Regions from separate parts of the Loktanella gaetbuli genome, predicted to be linked through region 1. Evidence: riboswitches for the same ligand, from Rfam matches in the RefSeq annotation. Region 1 holds a riboswitch; the other holds the start of a gene.

Evidence for each region. A riboswitch is a leader RNA that binds a small molecule or an ion and turns the genes downstream of it on or off. The one in region 1 is predicted to bind thiamine pyrophosphate.
Region 2: linked by a shared signal. The riboswitch ahead of thiM (hydroxyethylthiazole kinase) and the one ahead of thiB (thiamine ABC transporter substrate binding subunit) in region 1 are both predicted to bind thiamine pyrophosphate.

What each region holds. Positions count from the first base shown of each region.
Region 1 covers NZ_JAJATZ010000003.1:62,849-72,709, forward strand. The annotation lists gene petA (ubiquinol-cytochrome c reductase iron-sulfur subunit) at 205-786, shown strand; gene LGQ03_RS06855 (cytochrome b) at 799-2,142, shown strand; gene LGQ03_RS06860 (cytochrome c1) at 2,157-3,035, shown strand; gene LGQ03_RS06865 (thiamine ABC transporter ATP-binding protein) at 3,087-3,779, opposite strand; gene LGQ03_RS06870 (ABC transporter permease family protein) at 3,766-5,289, opposite strand; gene thiB (thiamine ABC transporter substrate binding subunit) at 5,265-6,239, opposite strand; TPP riboswitch at 6,274-6,370, opposite strand; gene aroC (chorismate synthase) at 6,564-7,670, shown strand; gene LGQ03_RS06885 (serine hydrolase domain-containing protein) at 7,744-8,748, shown strand; gene LGQ03_RS06890 (DMT family transporter) at 8,745-9,626, opposite strand; gene LGQ03_RS06895 (HU family DNA-binding protein) at 9,694-9,861, opposite strand, start outside.
Region 2 covers NZ_JAJATZ010000004.1:22,068-31,928, forward strand. The annotation lists gene LGQ03_RS09475 (3-oxoacyl-ACP reductase) at 59-823, opposite strand; gene thiD (bifunctional hydroxymethylpyrimidine kinase/phosphomethylpyrimidine kinase) at 825-1,628, opposite strand; gene thiE (thiamine phosphate synthase) at 1,625-2,275, opposite strand; gene thiM (hydroxyethylthiazole kinase) at 2,266-3,048, opposite strand; TPP riboswitch at 3,093-3,182, opposite strand; gene LGQ03_RS09495 (hypothetical protein) at 3,296-4,159, opposite strand; gene miaB (tRNA (N6-isopentenyl adenosine(37)-C2)-methylthiotransferase MiaB) at 4,279-5,589, shown strand; gene LGQ03_RS09505 (OmpA family protein) at 5,812-6,327, shown strand; gene LGQ03_RS09510 (hypothetical protein) at 6,341-6,658, shown strand; gene LGQ03_RS09515 (PhoH family protein) at 6,792-7,802, shown strand; gene ybeY (rRNA maturation RNase YbeY) at 7,807-8,331, shown strand; gene LGQ03_RS09525 (transporter associated domain-containing protein) at 8,328-9,203, shown strand; gene lnt (apolipoprotein N-acyltransferase) at 9,210-9,861, shown strand, end outside.

The DNA.
Region 1 (9,861 bases):
GATAAAGTGGTCAGCGGCACTATTATTAAGCGTACGGCGAAAGCTTTCCTTAGGCGTGCGCCGCGAAACTGCAACCCCTGCGCTGGAATGTCCGCTGGACGGGCCGGGTCGTGCAAGCTAAACAGCGCCGAATTAAGCGGCGTAGTCCGCCTATTGTCTTTCGCAGAGCGGTTCACCCCGTTCACTACAACCGGAGATATCCCTTTGTCACATGCAGACGAACACCAGGGCACACGCCGCGATTTTCTATATTATGCGACGGCCGGTGCCGGCGTGGTGATCACGGGCGCAGCCGTCTGGCCCCTGGTTAACCAAATGAACCCATCCGCCGATGTGCAGGCACTCGCGTCGATCCGTGTCGATGTGTCCGGCGTCACCGAAGGTAGCCAGCTGACCGTACTGTGGCAGGGCAAGCCTGTTTTCATCCGCTACCGCACGCAGTCCGAAATCGACGCCGCGCGCGCTGTGGACCTGGCTGATCTGCCGGATCAATCCGCTGAAAACGCCAACCTGGCCGTCGGTTCCGAAGCAATCGACCAGAACCGCGCGCTGCCCAACCCCGAAGGTTCCGACGCGCCCGAGGGCGCATGGCTGGTGCAGATGGGCGTCTGTACCCACCTTGGCTGTGTGCCACTGGGTGAACAGGGTGATTTCGGCGGCTGGTTCTGCCCGTGCCACGGCAGCCACTACGACACCGCAGGCCGCATCCGCCGCGGGCCTGCGCCCACCAACTTGCCCGTGCCGGTCGCCGCATTCGTCGACCCCACGACCATCGAACTCGGTTAAAGGAGAAACAGCATGGCTGGCATCCCGCACGACCACTACGAGCCGTCATCGAACGGTGAAAAGTGGCTTCACAAGCGTCTTCCCATCCTCGGCATCGCCTATGATACGCTGATGATCCCGACGCCAAAGAACCTGAACTGGATGTGGATCTGGGGCATCGTCCTGACATTCACGCTGGTCCTGCAGATCGTGACCGGCATCGTGCTGGTCATGCACTATGTGCCGCACGTCGACATGGCGTTCGAATCCGTCGAACACATCATGCGCAACGTGAACGGCGGTCACATGATCCGCTATTTCCACTCCAACGGCGCATCGCTGTTCTTTATCGCCGTGTATCTGCACATTTTCCGCAGCCTCTACTACGGCAACTACAAGGCACCGCGCGAGGTGACGTGGATCATCGGCATGCTGATGTATCTGCTGATGATGGGCACCGCGTTCATGGGTTACGTTCTGCCCTGGGGCCAGATGTCGTTCCACGGCACGGCCGTGATCACCGGTCTGTTCGGTGCCGTGCCCTTTGTCGGTGAAGCACTGCAAACATGGTTGCTGGGTGCGTCCGCCGTCGGTCAGCCTGCGCTGAACCGCTTCTTCTCTTTGCATTACCTGATGCCCTTCATCCTGCTGGGCCTGACGATCGTGCACATCTGGGCGTTCCACACGACCGGCAACAACAACCCCACGGGTGTTGAGGTCCGCCGCACGTCCAAGGAAGACGCTGCCAAGGACACGCTGCCGTTCTGGCCCTATTTCGTGATCAAGGATCTGTTCGCGCTGGCGATCATCCTCGCGGTGTTCATGGCAATCGTCGGTTTCATGCCGAACTACCTGGGCCACCCGGACAACTACATCCCGGCGAACCCGCTGGCCACGCCGTCGCACATCGTGCCGGAATGGTATTTCCTGCCGTTCTACGCGATCCTGCGGGCCTTTACCGCAGACGTGTGGGTCGTTCAGATCGTGAACTTCCTGACCTTCGGCATCATCGACGCCAAATTCTTTGGTGTTCTGGCGATGTTCGGTGCGATCGCCGTGATGGCGCTGGCCCCCTGGCTGGACACATCGACCGTGCGTTCGGGCCGCTATCGCCCGATGTTCAAGTGGTGGTTTGCCCTGCTGGTCGTCGACTTCATCGTGCTGATGTGGGTCGGTGCACAGGCCGCGGAATTCCCGTATGACTGGATTTCGCTGATCGCCTCGACCTACTGGTTTGCCTACTTCCTGGTGATCCTGCCGCTGCTGGGCGTTCTGGAAAAACCGCTGCCCCTGCCCGAAACGATCGAGGCCGATTATGCAGCGCACTATGCCTCCAAGACCGGTGGCACGAAAACCATCGTGAACCCGGCAGAGTGAAAGACAAAGGATCTATGACAATGTTTCGCAAACTTTCACTGACAACGATGATGGCCTTGGCGCTTGGCGCCGGGGCCGCCCACGCCGCGAGCGTCGAGGTCGAAATCACCGACTACGCCTTCCCGTTCGAGGGTCCGTTCGGCTCGTATGACACCAACCAGCTTCAGCGGGGCCTCAAGGTCTACACTGAAATCTGCTCGGCCTGTCATGGTCTCGAACTGGTCGCGTTCCGCACGCTTTCGGACGAAAAAGGCCCTGCCCTGCCCGAAGAGCAGATGCGCGCCTACGCCGAAAACTTCGAAGTATTCGACCAGGCACTTGATGACGGCTTTGGTGACTTCCGCCCGGCAACACCGGCGGATCGCTATCCCGAATCGTCGTTGGCCAACGCCCCCGATCTGTCGCTGATGGCAAAATCGCGTGCTGGTTTCCACGGCCCCTACGGGACCGGCATCAGCCAGCTGATCAACGGCATGGGTGGCGCTGAATACATCGCATCGCTGCTGACCGGCTACGAAGAAGAGCCGGAATGCGCGCTGGAAATGGAAACGCCGATGGATGGCTACTATAATGTAGCCTTTGCCAACGGCGGCTTTCCCGAGGCGTGCAAGGACGATCACGGCCATCACACCGTGCCCGGCAGCTGGATCGCGATGGCACCGCCGCTGTATGGCGACGATCTGGACTATGACGACGGCACCGAAGCCACTCTGGAACAAAGCGCGCAAGACGTGGCTGCATTCCTGATGTGGACCGCAGAACCCAAGATGACGGCCCGCAAGCAGGCCGGTATGACGGGCGTTCTCTTTCTGTCGCTGTTGGCGGTACTACTGTACCTCACCAACAAGAAACTTTGGGCACCGCACAAGCCCAAGTACAAAGACGAAGCCTGATCGTTTCCCGATCATGACAAATCAAAGGCCCGCCAATCTGGCGGGCCTTTTTCATGTGCCCAGATAGGCCCGCAGCGCGGCAGGCGGATCTGCAAACAACGCGGCGGTCGACTGGGGGGGCTGCACCACACCATCGGCGACCAGAACGACCTGATCGGCCCATGCACGGGCATCCGACGGATCATGGGTAACCATCAGCACGGTACGCCCCGCCTGGACAAGCGTGCCTTGCACCAGTTCCAGCATCTCGGCCCGCAGGGCCGGTCCCAGTGCTGCGAATGCCTCGTCCAGCAGCACCACCGGCCGGTCAGCCAGCAAGACACGCGCCAGTGCCGCACGGCTTTGCTGTCCACCGGACAGTGCTGCCGGCTTGCGATGACCAAGATCACCCAGACTAACTCGTACCAGAACGTCATCAATGCGACGGGTCTCTGCCGCTGACATCCGCAGACGCGGGCCCAACGCCAGACCGACATTCTGGGCAACAGTCAGATGCGGAAACAGGTTGTTGTCCTGAAACAGCATCGTCACCGGACGGTCCCCCGGTGCGCGACCCGACAGATCGCGACCGTCCCAGGAAATCTGCCCGGCATCGGGGTCCAGAAAACCCGCAATCGCGGACAGCAAGGTCGATTTGCCGCCTCCAGACGGTCCGATCACCGCAGTCAGGCCCGGCCCGACATGCGCATCCGCAGTCAGCGTAAATTCACCTACGCGCAGGCTCACGTTGTCAAAGGTCAGCATCGACGCGCCCTCCCCGGTCGCAAATCCAGAATGCCGTCAGCGACAGCCCCAGCAACAGCAGCGCAGCACTTGCCGCGGCCTCCATCTGGTAGGCCCCCATCAGACGGTACATTGCCAGCGGCAGCGTTTCCTGCGCATCGGTGGCAAAGAGGGCGATCACACCCAGATCCCCCATCGAGAGAGCTGCAGCCAGTCCGGCGGCAAACCCCAAGGGTCGCCGCAGGCGCGGCAGCATCACGATACGCAGCGCCGCCCAGCCCGACAGACCCAGACTTTGTGACAGGCGATCATAGTTGGCACGCACGTCACGCACCGCAGGGCCAAGCACCCGCAGACCGAAAGGCAACGCCAGCACCGCGTTCACCAGCATCGTCACCGGCAACGCCACGGCAGTTGGGCTGACAAAGGCATAAACGATCACGAACAGCCCTGTCCCCATGACCAGCGCGCTGGATGCAAGCGGCAGCACGCCGACCAGATTGGCGATCCGCCCGCCCCGGAACGCCAGGGAGAGCGCCATCAGAACGCTCAGGATGGTAGACCCCGCCGCGACAGCGACGGAACGGCCTGCTGCAGCCCATATGCTGTCCGGCAATTGGCTTAGTCCCGGCAGGCCGCGCAGCACGATCATCACCAACGGCGTCACCAGAAATAGCGTCACGGCCACCAGCCAGACCCAGTCCAGCGGACTGCGATCCCATCGGGCAACCGTGCGATCCAGCCCACCGCCCAGACCGTCCAGAGGCGTGATGCGCCAGGCAATTGCAGCCGCGACAGCGCAGAGCGCGAATTGCACGGCGGCTAGCAGCGCGGCACGCCCCAGATCGAAATCAAAGCGTATCGCCTGATAGATTGCCAGTTCCACGGTCGTGGCCCGCGGCCCGCCGCCAAGGATCAACGCCACCGCGAAGCTGGTCAAGCAGATCAGGAAAATCACCAGTGCGGCCCCCGGCAGGACGCGTTGCAGCATCGGCCATTCCAGCACGCGCCACATCGGCGCATTCAGTTGCGCCGCCAGCCGGAAACGCTCGGACGGGATGTCCAGCCAGCCCTGCAGGATCAGCCGGACGGCCAATGGCAGGTTGAAAAACACATGCGCAAGGATGACACCACCCGCACCATAGATACTGACAGGTGCAACACCGATCAGGCCAAGCGCGTCGTTCGCGAGACCCCCACGACCAAACACCGCAAGTAGCCCCAGCACGGCCACGATGACCGGCAGCAGGAACGGCGCGCCCAGCAACATGACCAGTGCCGACCGGCCCCTGAACTGACGCCGGGCCAGCGCGCGCGCCACGGGAATGGCCAGCAGCACCGACACCCCGGCCGATGCCATCGCCTGCCACAGGGTGAACCGGATTGCCGCCCAATCGGCCGCAGCAAGACCACTGCCGACCTGCGCGCGCGTCGCGACGGCCACCAGCGTCCCCAGCGTCAGCACAAGGACCAGCGCGACCGACAGGCGCGCTGGCAGGCTGCGCATCACTGCGACAGCGCGTTGCGCCATGTCTCCAACGCCGTATCCCGAATTGCGGCCGCGTCCTGCGACGACAACAGCAGCCCGGTTTCCGGCACGGTCAGCGTCTCGAATCCGTCCGGCAGCGCCACGTCAGTGGCCGGATACATCCAGTTTGTTGTCGGTATCACCTCTTGGAACGCGGGCGTGGCGATGAACGCCATGAACTGATCGGCCAGTGCTGACTGATCGGTGTTCGCGACCTTGGCCGCGACTTCGACCTGCAGATAGTTGCCACCGTCAAACGCCCAGGATGTTTTCGTGGCGTCCTCTTCTGCGATCAGGTGATAGGCAGGCGAGGTCGTATAGGACAGCACTGCGTCCGCCTCGCCTTCGAGGAACAGGTTGTAGGCCTCTGTCCAGCCCGGCGTGACGGTGACGATGTTGTCGGACAACCCTTCCCAGATCGCACCGGCCTGGTCGCCATGGACCGCCTGCACCCACATCAACAGGCCCAGTCCCGGCGTCGATGACCGCGGATCCTGGACAACGATGCTCAGGTCGCTGTCGGCCAGTTCCTGAAATGACGCGACCGACGGCGTGTCGGCCTGCGCCACAAACGCGAGGTAGCCCCAGTCAAAAGGCAGGAACGTGTCGTCGTCCCATGTGATCGGCAGTGCGAAATCTGCCGTCACACCATGCGGTGCGAACAGGCCGGTTGCTGCAGCGGCAGCGGTCAGGTTCGTATCGAGGCCCAAAACGACATCCGCATCCGTGCGCGCACCCTCCAGTTGCAGCCGGGCGAGCAGGGCCGCCCCGTCGCCCGCCCCCGTAAAGACCAGATCACAGCCGCACTCTGCCTCGAACGCCTTTTCGATGGCCGGGCCAGGGCCCCATTCGGATGTGAAACTGTCGTAAGTATAAACGTTCAGGGTCGGTGTCTGGGCCAAGGCAGGGCTTGCACAGATCAGGGCCGCGACGCTTGCAAAGGTGGTTTTCATGTCATCCTCCAAAACGACGGGCGGATTTGGGGACGACGTTATGCCGGACCTTCCCTCCGCCGGTCTTAACCGGTTCAGGTTCAACGGGTCCGCTTGCGCATCTCAGCCATATGGCCCCCCGAGGTACCCAACAGCTAGCGCCGCCTGCATCAAATGAAAAGGGGCCCGCCGCATCCCCGCGTCAGCACCGGGCGTTCTGACGCATGGATCACGGCATGGCTTGCACCGACACCGATTTGACGCAAAACACGGTGTCGTCGCTGCACCAGTTGGACACAGCCTGCGCCTTGGGCTATCGCGGCGATCAGAAACGGAGCGTTGCGCATGTCATTCAACACCTTTGGTCATCTCTTTCGGTTCACCACCTGGGGCGAAAGCCATGGTCCTGCATTGGGTGCGACGATTGATGGATGCCCGCCGGGCGTGCCGCTGGATGCCGCGATGATCCAGCAATGGCTGGACAAACGCCGCCCCGGCCAGAACCGCAACACTACCCAGCGGAACGAACCCGACGCCGTCGAAATCCTGTCCGGCGTCTACGAAGGGCAGACCACCGGCACGCCCATTCAGCTGATGATCCGAAACACGGACCAGCGGTCTAAGGATTACGGCGATATCCTGAACACATTCCGCCCGGGACATGCCGACATCACTTATCACCAGAAATACGGCCTGCGCGATCCGCGTGGCGGTGGACGGTCATCCGCCCGTGAAACAGCCGCGCGTGTGGCCGCAGGCGGCGTGGCACGCGCAGCCATCGGCGCGGCGGCACCAGGCGTGCAGGTCACAGGCTACATGGTGCAGATGGGCGAAAAGAAGATCGACCGCGACCGGTTCGACTGGGACCAGATCGCACAGAACGATTTCTGGTGTCCTGACGCGCAGGCCGCTGCCGAATGGCAAGACTACCTGACCTGGCTGCGCAAGGACGACCACAATTCCGTCGGCGCGATCATCGAGGTGGTTGCCCGCGGCGTGCCGGCGGGCATCGGTGCGCCGATCTATGCGAAACTCGACACCGACCTCGCCGCCGCAATGATGAGCATCAACGCCGTCAAAGGCGTCGAAATCGGCGAGGGCATGGCCGCAGCCGCGCTGACCGGCCGCACCAACGCCGACGAAATCTTTATGGGGAATGACGGCCAGCCGGTCTATTCATCGAACCATGCGGGCGGGATTCTGGGCGGTATCAGCACGGGTCAGGATGTCGTCGTGCGGTTTGCGGTCAAGCCTACGTCGTCCATCCTGTCGCCGCGCCAGTCGATCACCATGGATGGCCAGCCGACCGAGGTGGTGACAAAGGGTCGTCACGACCCCTGTGTGGGCATCCGCGCCGTCCCTGTCGGAGAAGCGATGATGGCCTGCGTGATTCTTGACCACATCCTGCTGGATCGCGGCCAGACGGGCGGCGTGCGCGGGCGGATCGGCTGACACCTCACGACCGTTTGTCTGGTGTTTTGTCGCGGTTGGCCTAGCTGTTTGCCAATCGCGCAAGGGGAACGCCATGACACTGACACGCCGCACTTTGATAGCCGGAGCCGCTGCCCTGACAGCCTTGCCACTGCGCGCGCAGACACAGCCTTGGCAGGCTGTGCTGGACCGCGCGGCCAGCTATGACCAGCTGCATGCCATGGCAATCCATCAGGAAGGCAGGCAGGTGCTGTCGCAGGCGTTTCGCGGCCCCGCCGTCGGGCGTATCGTGCCGATCAAGTCGGTGTCGAAGACCATCGTCGCGGCCCTGACCGGTGCAGCCCTTGATCGGGGCGAGATCGCGAGCCTGGACGCCACATTGGCTGACATCGCGCCGGGGCTGATCCCCACAGGTGCCGCCGACGGCGTGGGGCAGATCACGGTGGGCAACCTCGTGACCATGCAGGCGGGTCTGGAACGCACATCTGGCGGGAACTATGGCGGCTGGATCGCCAGTCGCGACTGGGTCGCGGATGCGCTGCAACGCCCCTTTGTCGCGACGCCCGGCAGCAGCATGCAATATTCCACCGGCAGCTTTCACATTCTGGGCGCCGTCCTGTCGCAAGTCTCAGAACAAAGCCTGCTGACCCTCGCCCAGCGCCGTCTAGGTGACCCATTGGGGATCGAGGTGCCTGCATGGACCCGCGATCCGCAGGGCCGCTATCTGGGCGGGAACGAGATGGGCCTGACCCTGCCCGCAATGGTGCGGTTCGGTGAGATGTATCGTATAGGCGGGACATGGAATGGCAATCAGGTGCTGAGCACCGACTGGGTCGATCGGTCGTTCCAGCCACGCACACGGTCGCAGTTTTCTGGCCTGGCCTATGGCTACGGTTGGTTCCTGGGGGAATCGGGGGGCGACCGCTATGCGCTGGCGCGGGGCTATGGCGGTCAGATCATCTGCGTCGTTCCCAGCCTCAATCTGACCGTGGCCATCACGTCGGACCCCATGCGGCCTGCCCGCAGCGACGGCTATTTCGGCGACCTGATGCGCCTGCTGGATCAGGACATCCTGCCAGCTGCGCGCGCCGCAGCCTAGACCGGCGGCGGCACTGTCGCCTGTTTGCTGATCTGAACGGCAAGGATGCCCGCCGCGATCACGGCGACCCCCAGCACATCGGCAGGGCCGATCTTTTCTCCCAGCAGGATGGCGGCGATGACCACGCCCAGAAATGGGTTCAGGAAATGGAATGTCGACGCCTTGACCGCGCCGATGCGCCCCACCAGCGCGAACCAGACCAGTGTCGCCAGCACGCCCGGCACCAGCACGGTATAGCCAAAGGCAAGCCCCAGACGCCAGTTCATGTCGATGACCGGTGTCTCGAACAGGGCGGCAGGGATTGCACAGCAGATGAACCCGACAAACATTTGCAAACCGACGATCATCATCAGGTTGCCACCCGATGATGCGCCCGCGACCGCCAGCGTCGCCACGGTGATCGACACCGCAGCCAGGGCACACAGCATCATGCCGAACGGATCGCTGCCTGCACCCAGTCGCGCCGACATGATGATCGCAACACCCGCAAATCCGGCCAACAGGCCAGCCACACCCAACACAGGCAAACGCCTACCAAAGATCAACCATCCGGCCAGCGCCACCAGCAGTGGCATCGTCGAGGCCATGATCGATGCCAGCGACGCCTCGACCGTTTGCATGGCGACGAAATTCATACCCAGATAAAGCGCGTTCTGGCAGACACCAAAGATGATGACACCGCGCCATTGCTGCCGGGTCAGGCGCATCCGCTGGCCCATAGCCAGCGCAATGCCGACAGCCACGATACCGGACATCAGGAACCGGGCCGCGAGGGCGGTCAGCGGTGGTGCGTATTCCACGATGATCCGGGCCGAGGTAAAGGCCGACGACCACATCGCGGCAAAGGCTACTCCCATCACCAACGCCTTGATATCCATCGCTACAATCCAAACAAAAAGGGCCGCCCAAAGGCGACCCTCTCCGACATCCACACAAGATGCAAGATCAGCCGTTCACGCTGTCCTTGAGTGCCTTTGCGATCGTCATCTTGACGACCTTGTCGGCCTCTTTCTTCATCTGCTCGCCGGTGGCGGGGTTGCGCACCATCCGCTCCGGACGCTCGCGGCAGTAGATCTTGCCAACGCCCGGCAGGGTCACGGCACCGCCAGCAGA
Region 2 (9,861 bases), on a different contig from region 1:
ACACAACGCCCTGCTAAAGCCACGCCGACATAGACCGCGACCCGCGGTGGCCGTCGTCTCATCCGTTCACAAGCCCACCATCGACAATCAGGTTCTGACCCGTCACCGCGCGTGACCACGGACTTGCAAAGAACAAGACCGCATCCGCAACCTCGGCCGGTGTCGTCACCGATCCCAAAGCCGTGCTTTGCGCAATCAAGTCAAAAACCGCCTCCGGTGTTGCAGAACTCGCATCTGTCTGACGCAACAAACCACCTGAAACCATGTTCACCGTGATGCCAAATCCCCCCAGCTCGCGCCCGAAACTGCGCGTCAGACCCAACAACGAACCCTTTGACATGATATACGCGTGATAGGGCACCACCGGGTTCTGAAAGAGGTTTGTTCCGATCGTGACGATCCGACCAAAGCCCGCGGTTTTCATTGCAGGGATTGTTGCCTGAACAACATGCAGCGCACCCAGGACGGCGGTATCGTGCTGTGCCATGATGTGCGCCGGTCCAAGCGTGGTCAGATCCTCCCGCGCATCGCCGTTAAAGCTGAAATCGGCCAGCGCGTTGTGCACGACAGTCGTGATCGGGCCAAAGCGGGTGGTGGCAATATCGACCATCCGGGCGACTGCATCAGCGTCTGTCACATCGGCCTGCAACGCGACGGTTCGGTCACCCAGCCGGTCTGCCAATGCCTCGGCCGCCGTCCGGCTGTTGCGATAGTTGATGATGACCTGTGCGCCTTCGCGGGCAAAGGCCGTGGCGATCGCGGCCCCCAGGCCGCGTCCTGCGCCGGTCACGAGAACGGTTTGTGCGTCAATGGCTGTGGTCATGTCAGTCTCTCCAGAGGGTGTGAAAATGATGCACAGGGCCGTGGCCTTGACCGACACACAGGGTATCCGCCGCCGCAATGGCACCAGTGACATAGCGTTTTGCAGCACGTGCCGCGTCGTGGATCGTGGCACCCTTGGCCAGGTGTGCGGCCAGCGCGGACGACAGGGTGCATCCGGTCCCGTGCGTATTGCGGCCGGGCGTTCGCGCCGCGTCCAGCCATTGGGCATCATGCATGTCTTGCAGTACGTCGGGACTGTCCGATCCATCCAGATGGCCACCCTTGACCAATGCGGCGCGTGGGCCAAGGCCGACCAGTGCGGCCGCCTGTTTTGCCATGCCGCGGCGATCTGTTGCCTGCGGCAGGTCCAATAATTTGCCAGCCTCGGCCAGGTTCGGCGTCACCACGGTTGCCAGCGGCAGCAGGGTGGTCTTGACGGCGGCAATAGCATCCTTGTCCAGCAAGGTGGCACCGCCCTTGGCGACCATGACCGGGTCCAAGACGATGGGCACGCCGGGGTGGCGGGACAGAACCTCTGCCACGGCGGACGCGATATCGGCGGTCGCGATCATCCCGATCTTGACCGCATCGACCCTTATGTCGTCGAACACGGCTGCAATCTGCGCCTGAACGAACGCCGGCGGCACCGTTTCGACGCCGCTGACACCGCGTGTGTTCTGCGCGGTCAGCGCGGTCAGAGCGGCCATGCCATAGGTTCCGTTCGCCGCAAAGGTTTTCAGATCGGCCTGTATTCCCGCTCCACCCGACGGATCAGATCCTGCAATGCTCAGGACGTTGTGGATCATGTATTTTCTCCTGTGGTAGGGGTCATGGCGTGCATCAGTGTGCGGGCCGCAGTTTCCGGGTCAGGCTGGCCGCAAATGGCCGAAACGACGGCAATACCGTCGCAGCCTGCGGCCAGAACCGCCCCGGCGTGCGCGTGCTTCAGGCCGCCGATCGCCACGCAGGGCAGGTCGGTCAGACCTGCAAGTGTGGCTAGTCCGTCCAGACCAATACTGGGTTTGTGGTCGTCCTTGGTTGCCGTGGGAAACACCGTTCCAAGGCCGAGATAGTCGACGGCCGCCATGTCGGCTTTACGCACATCCTGCGGGGTTTCGCATGACAGGCCGATGATCGCATCTGTGCCCAGACGGGCCCGTGCCGTGGCGGCCTGCGCGTCACCCTGACCCAGATGCACACCGTCCACCCCGGCCGCGACAGCCGCATCCAGATCATCGTTGATGATCAGCGGCACACCCGAACCTGCAAGCGCGGATTTCACCGCGCGGGCTGCGTCGATGCGCGCGTGGGTGGAGGCCGACTTGTCACGCAGCTGCACGCAGGTGACGCCACCCCGCACCGCTGCCGTGACGGTTTCGATCAGCCCCATCCGCGCGCACAGCAGCGGATCAGTCACGAGATAGAGGCGCAATTGCGCGCGGATCAAAGCCATGTCAGCCGCGCCGCGTCCAGATCGGCAGGTTGCAGGGCATGCAACTGGTCCAGGAACCGTACTTGGAATTGACCCGGTCCCGGGCAGTCCGCACCTGCACGCGCGCCTGCCACGGCAAAATGGGACAGGGCAGCGACCGTCGCGTCAAAGGCGGGTGCAACCGCAGCATAGGCCCCGATGACGGCGGTCAGTGAACACCCCATCGCGGTCACCTTGGGCATCAGGTCGGACCCGCCATGCACCGTCACTTTGCGCGTGCCATCGGTGACGAAATCCACCGGGCCAGTGACGGCCACGACGCAGTTGCGCTGACTTGCCATGCGGATGGCAACATCCTGCGCCTGTGCCACATCATCACCACTGTCCGCACCCTTGCCCGACGCGGCCTGTCCTGAAAGCGCGATGATTTCTGACGCGTTGCCGCGGATGATGTCCGGCTTGTGCGCCAGCAGATCCTGGGTCGCATTGGCGCGGTAGGGGGTGATGAAATGCGCGACCGGGTCCAGAACCCAGGGCACGCCGTGCGATTTCGCAGCCGCGGCGGCCGCCAGCATGCCCGTGACCCATTGTGGCGACAGGGTGCCGATATTGATCGTCAATACCCCTGCGAGGGGCGTGAAATCAGCGACTTCTTCGGGGGCGTGCAGCATGGCAGGGGACGCACCCGCGGCCAGCGTCGCATTTGCGGCGATGTTCATTGCGACATAGTTGGTGATGCAATGCACCAGCGGCACGCGGTCCCGCATTGTCTGACAGGCAGCACTTGGTTTCATTCGGTCTCTCCGTCTGCGGACGGACAAAGAGACGGGCCGAACCCGATGGTTCGGTCACGACCTCCCTCCGCCAGCATTATCTGGTTCAGGTTCAAAGGGTGCATCTCAGCCTTGCGGCGCCCCTGGCGTGCCTAGACGGTCGCGCAGTTCGATCGGCATGTCAACGCGATGCCGCGCCGCGTTGCGGGGGCGCGTCAGAATATCGCTGATGGCTTTCGTGGATGCGTGGGTCGCGTCAGTCAGCCGGTCAGAACCATTGCCCCGGTTCCATCAATCCCAGTTCCAGCAGTTGCTGGGAATGCCATTTGAACGGGGCGGAGTTGTGCCAGCGAAAGGTCTGGATATGCGGGGCCGACCCCGGATTGCGGACCAATGCCTTGGCCGTGCGGAACGATACCACCGTGGCGGTCAGACTGTTGTGCCAGGGGCAGGCATAGGTATTGTATTCAGGTTCGTTCGTGGTGTGATCGTCCCGCAGGGACAAACCCTTTTTCGCCATGAACAGCGATGTGCGGTCGATCCGGCGGCGCGGCTTGGGCACGTGTTCCTCGAACCGCCAGCGCAGGCCGCCGTAGAAATCGTATTGGCGGTCGATGTCGTTGTTCCACGCATCCTGTCGCGCCAGCGCATAGTAACCGGATCGGTCCAGATGCGCATTGTCCATGCTGACGGCATCGGGGTGCGCGGTCAGATCGTCGGCGTAGATATCCACGACAAAGGTCAGGATCGTGTGGCGGCGTTCCTCCAGCGAAAAGGCGATCATCTCGCCGACGCTGCGTGTCTCGCAAAACGGGAAAAACAGGTATTCCGCGTTGTAGCAGTAGAAAATCCATTCCCCGTCCGCGATGCCGATCACCGCATTGACGATGGTTTCGAGCGCCCCCTTGGCGAGGACGTCCATGTGCACGCGTGTCACCTTGTCGGCCACATCCTCGGCCACCACGATATCGGGCATGCCGAATGCCACGACCTTGCGAAACCCACATTCAAGATGGTGGCGCAGCGTGCTGTCGACTTCGGTGTCGTCCTCCAGCAGGATCAGCGCGATCGGTCCCTTGCCAAGGCGGCCCTTGCTGGCGGTCAGAAAGGCGGACAGGCTGTCGTAAATCATGGCTGGCATCACGGTCTTTTGGGACTGGTCGCAGACTCGGTGAATTTGCACCGCATTGCAAGACACAGCAGCAGGCGTTAGGGATCGTGCGCCCCGACCCCTGCAAGCGAGTGAACCCGATGTCCGCGCCCCGCAAGCTCTTTGTGAAAACCTACGGCTGTCAGATGAACGTCTATGACAGCGAGCGCATGGCCGAACAGCTGGGCGGGCAGGGCTATGTGACGACCGACACCCCCGAAGATGCGGACATGATCCTGCTGAACACCTGCCACATCCGCGAAAAGGCGGCAGAAAAGGTATATTCCGAACTCGGCCGTCTGCGGCCGCTCAAGGATGCGAACCCGGATCTGAAAATCGGCGTGGCAGGCTGCGTGGCACAGGCCGAGGGCGAGGAGATCATGCGCCGCGCACCCGTCGTGGATCTGGTCGTCGGCCCGCAAAGCTATCATCGTCTGCCTGCGATGGACGATGCGGTCCGCAGCGGGCAGCGCGCGCTGGACACCGATTTTCCCGATGACGACAAATTCGACACGCTGAAATCGCGCGGCAAGGCGAAACGCGCGCCCTCTGCCTTTCTGACCGTTCAGGAAGGCTGCGACAAATTTTGCGCGTTCTGCGTGGTCCCATACACGCGCGGCGCAGAGGTCAGCCGCCCCGCGTCACGTGTCATTCAGGAGGCCCGCGAACTGGTCGATGCCGGTGTGGCCGAACTGACGCTGCTGGGGCAGAACGTGAATGCCTATCATGGTCATGACGGCGGTTTGGCGGGTCTGATCTGGGATCTGGCCGAAATCGACGGGCTGGAACGTATCCGTTTCACCACCAGCCATCCCAATGACATGGATGACGCGCTGATTGCCGCACACGGTGAGTGCGCCAAGCTGATGCCTTATCTGCACCTGCCGGTGCAGTCAGGGTCGGACCGGATCCTCAAGGCAATGAACCGCAAGCACACGGCCGAAAGTTATGTCCGCCTGATCGAACGCATCCGCGCGGCGCGCCCCGACATCCTGCTGTCCGGTGACTTCATCGTCGGTTTCCCCGGCGAGACCGAAGAGGATTTCGAGGCGACGATGGATCTGATCCGGACGGTGAATTACGGGCAGGCTTATTCGTTCAAATATTCCACCCGGCCCGGCACGCCTGCGGCCGAAAAACCGCAACTGCCAGAGGATGTAATGAACGACCGCCTGCAACGGCTTCAGGCGTTGCTGACAGAACAGCAGCGGGCGATCCAGAATAGCATGGTTGGCCGCGAGGTGGGGGTCCTGTTCGAAAAGAAAGGCCGCATCGGCGGTCAGTTGATCGGCAAATCGGACTATCTGCATGCGGTCTATGCCGACGCACCGCAGACCGCCATCGGTCAGGTCCGCCGCGTCAGGATCGAAACCGCTGGTCCGAACTCTCTGGGTGGCGTGTTGGTCGACTGACGCCACCACCCAGCGTGAATCCGGTCAAATCGTCAAGAAATCCAACGATTGTTGCCGTTTGGGACACAATATGTGGAAAAAATGCTTGGCGAATTCACCATACTTGCTAGAATCGTGGCGATTGTGTGTTAAAGCTGTCTAGCCCTACATTTGGTTGTGGGTGGCGATTTTTGAGGGGATTCCGACGTGGCATTCAAATTTAACGAAATTCTGAAGGTCGGGATGGCCGCTGCATTGGCGGCGACCATGATCGGCAGCGGTGCTGCTGCCCAGCAGCGCGGCGAGATTTATCAGCCCACGATCTGGATCGACCCTGACGGGTGTGAGCACTGGGCCATGGATGACGGCGCAGAGGGTTACATGTCGCCACATCGCACCCGTGACGGGCGTCCGGTCTGCCACCGGTCTGAAATCTGCGGCGTGATCCCGACAGATACGCTGTTCGCAACCGACCGCTGGCACATCACGGCACATGCCCGTACGCAGCTCGAGCAATTCTTTCGCACGGCCAATGCATTCGGTTTCATGATCTACGGTCACACCGACAGCCGCGCCTCCGATGAATACAACATCCGCCTGTCCAACAACCGCGCCGGCGCGGTTGCATCCGTGGCACAGGGCCTGGGTGCACGCGTCGTCGACATCAAGGGTTTCGGCGAGCGTCAGCCGCGCGCCACGAACGACACCCACGCTGGCATGCAGCAAAACCGCCGCGTCGAAATCTACTGCATCCGCTAAGGGGAAACTTGATATGACACCTATGAAATTGATCGGGCTTCTCGCAATCGGCACAGCACTTTCGGCCTGTGAGGGCGGCGAAGGCTTTGGCCGCATCGGGCCCGACAAGACGATCGACCGCGGTATCAACGCCCACCATTTGTCGACCCTTGTCGCAGGCGTCTGGGTCGATCCAAACGGCTGCGATCACTGGATCATCGATGACGGCGTCGAAGGCTACCTGTCCGAGCGTATGACCCCCGACGGTCGCCCTGTCTGTTCGGGCGTCGCTGCACCGACAACAGCAGTTGGCCCGTTCAAATCCGGCTCGCCGATCCCGGATAGCCTGTGATCGGCACAATGACATCATCAGCAAAAAGGCCGCAGCATTCGCTGCGGCCTTTTTTGTCTCACGGTTGCGTTGGCATCTTGACCTTGTCGGCTGCGACGTCACCTTGAAGTTGAAACCTTAGCAGGAGAGACGCTTGTCCACTGACGCGCTGAGCCCCGATATCCGTCCAGACGCCCCGCTGGAATTTCCCGACAACTTTCTGCTGATCGACCTGTGTGGCGAATACGACAGCAATCTCGCCGCAATCGAAAGCACGTTGGGCGTGCAGATCCTGCGCCGTGGCAACCAGCTCGAGGTGATGGGCGACGAGGATGCGCGTCAGAACGCGCGCAAGGTGCTGATCGGGCTCTATGAACGGCTCGAGTCCGGTCGCAGTCTGGAACCGGGTGATGTGACCAGCGCGATGCGCCTGGGCGTCGATTCCGGTCCGCCCGAACCCGGCGACCAAAAGGAAATGTTCAAAGGCACGCCAGCGGACCGCGTGGAAATCAAGACGCGCAAGAAACTGGTCGAACCCCGCACCGAGGCGCAAAAGGCCTACGTGCGGTCGCTGTTCGAAAACGAACTGTCGTTCGGAATCGGTCCTGCGGGCACTGGCAAGACCTACCTGGCGGTGGCTGTCGCGGTGAACCATTTCATCAGCGGCAACGTGGACAAGATCATCCTGTCACGCCCCGCCGTCGAGGCAGGCGAAAAACTGGGCTATCTGCCCGGCGACATGAAGGACAAGGTCGATCCATACATGCAGCCTCTCTACGATGCGTTGAACGACTTTTTCCCGGCCAAGCAGGTCGCCAAGCTGATCGAGGAAAAGCGGATCGAAATCGCACCGCTGGCCTTTATGCGCGGGCGCACGCTGGCCCGCGCGGCCGTGGTGCTGGACGAGGCGCAGAACGCCACGTCGATGCAGATGAAAATGTTCCTGACCCGTCTGGGCGAGGGGTCGCGCATGACCATCACCGGTGACCGCACCCAGATCGACCTGCCGCGCGGCGTCAGTTCGGGTCTGTGGGACGCGGAACGCCTGCTGAAAAACATCCCCAAGATCAGCTTTAACTATTTTACCTCCAAGGACGTGGTCCGTCACCCGCTGGTTGCCGCCATCATCGAGGCCTACGAGGCCGAGGACGCTGCAAAAGGGTGATGCCGTGACGATCGACCTTAATATCGAGGACCCGCGCTGGGATGCGCTGGATCTTGCCACGCTGGCCGAGGCGGCATCGGATGCGGCCCTTGCCGAACTGGGGCTTGATCCTGCGCAGTGGGACATCAGCTTGCTGGGGTGTGACGATGCCCGTATCGCGGCCCTGAACGCCGATTTCCGGGGCAAACCTGCGCCCACCAACGTGCTGTCCTGGCCATCGGATGAACGCGCCGCGGGGATCGACGGCGAAATGCCGCTGCCGCCCGACCCGGTGGACCCCGAACTGGGCGACATCGCCATCGCCTATGATACCTGCGCCCGCGAGGCCGAGGCGGCAGGCAAAGCCATCACGGCGCATGCCACACACCTGCTGGTTCATGCCACGCTGCATCTGCTGGGGTTCGACCACGAACGCGACGCGGATGCGGACTTGATGGAAGGACTCGAGTCGCAGATACTTGTATCCATGGGTCACGCAGACCCATATAGCGACGACGCGATGGGGCGGGATCAGGCAGAGGGCCAATGAACGACAACGATGACAGGTCAGGCAGTCATGCCGACCGCGATGACCAGAGCGACGACGCCAGTCGCGGATTTTTTGCGCGCCTGTTCGAGGCTCTCAGCCCGAACGATGACACCAGCGACCTGACCCCGGAAACCCTGCGGGCCACCGGGGCCGCGGCACCGATGCTGGGGATGCTCAATCTGCGCAGGCTCAAGGTCGAGGATGTCGCCGTGCCCAAGGCCGACATCAAGGCCACGCCCGTCACCACGTCCAAGGACGAACTGGTCGAGGTGTTCCGTCAAAGCGGCCTGACGCGTCTGCCCGTGTTCGACGGCACGCTGGATACACCGATGGGGTTTGTGAACCTCAAGGATTTTGCCCTGCAATACGGTTTCAATGGCGAAGCGTCCGCATTCGATCTGCGGGCCTTGCTGCGTCCGCTTCTCTATGTGCCGCCGTCGATGCATCTGGGCATCCTGCTTGCGAAAATGCAGACGGAACGCATCCACATGGCGCTGGTGATCGACGAATACGGGGGCACGGATGGTCTGGTGACGATCGAGGACCTGATCGAACAGGTTGTCGGTGCGATCGAGGACGAACACGACGTCGACGAGGTCGAAAGCTGGACCGAAGAGGCACCGGGTGTCTACCTCGTGCAGGCGAAAACCGGGCTCGAGGAATTCGAAGCCGAAATCGGCATGAACCTGACCGAACACGAAGAGATCGACGAAGAGGAAATCGACAGCCTTGGCGGTCTGGTTTTCATGCTGACCGGCCATGTTCCCGTGCGCGGTGAGGTCATCCAGCACCCTGACGGCCCCGAATTCGAGGTGGTCGACGCCGATCCGCGCCGCATCAAGCGCCTGCGTGTGCGGATGCCCAAGGCCTGATCCGAAATGACCCGCGCGCGCCTTTGGTCCGTTCACGGGCTGTTGCGGTTCGGGGCGCTGGCGGGGCTGGGTGTTTTCACCGCGCTGACCCATGCGCCGTTCGATCTGTGGCCCGCCGCGCTGATCGGTTGGGCCGCGATCCTCTGGGTGCTGGCGCAAGCCCCGACACTGCGACTTGCGCTGACAGCCGTGCTGGCTGTCGGGCTGGGCTATTTCGGGTTCACGCTGCGCTGGTTGATCGAACCTTTTCTGGTGGATGCGGCGACCTGGGGCTGGGCTGCACCGTTCGGCGTCAGCCTGATGGCCCTGCGTGAAACGCTATTCTGGGTGGCGGGCGTGGCCGTCGCGCGCTGGGTCGGGGCAGGGCGTTTGCCCGCGCTGGTGTTGTGCCTCACCCTGGCAGAGGCGCTGCGCGGCTATCTGTTCACCGGTTTTCCCTGGGGCTTGATCGGTCACGCGCTGATCCCGACACCGCTTGCACAAGTGGCGGCGCTGGGCGGGCCGCATCTGCTGACCTTGGTCATCCTGACCGTTGCAGCGGGTCTTGTTTACGTGGTCCAGCGCCACTGGTGGGGGTCCGTGCCGCTGATCGTTGCGGCCTGCGCATGGCCGCTGCTGGCACCGGGCCCCGCACCTGCAACGGACGGTCCAATGGTGC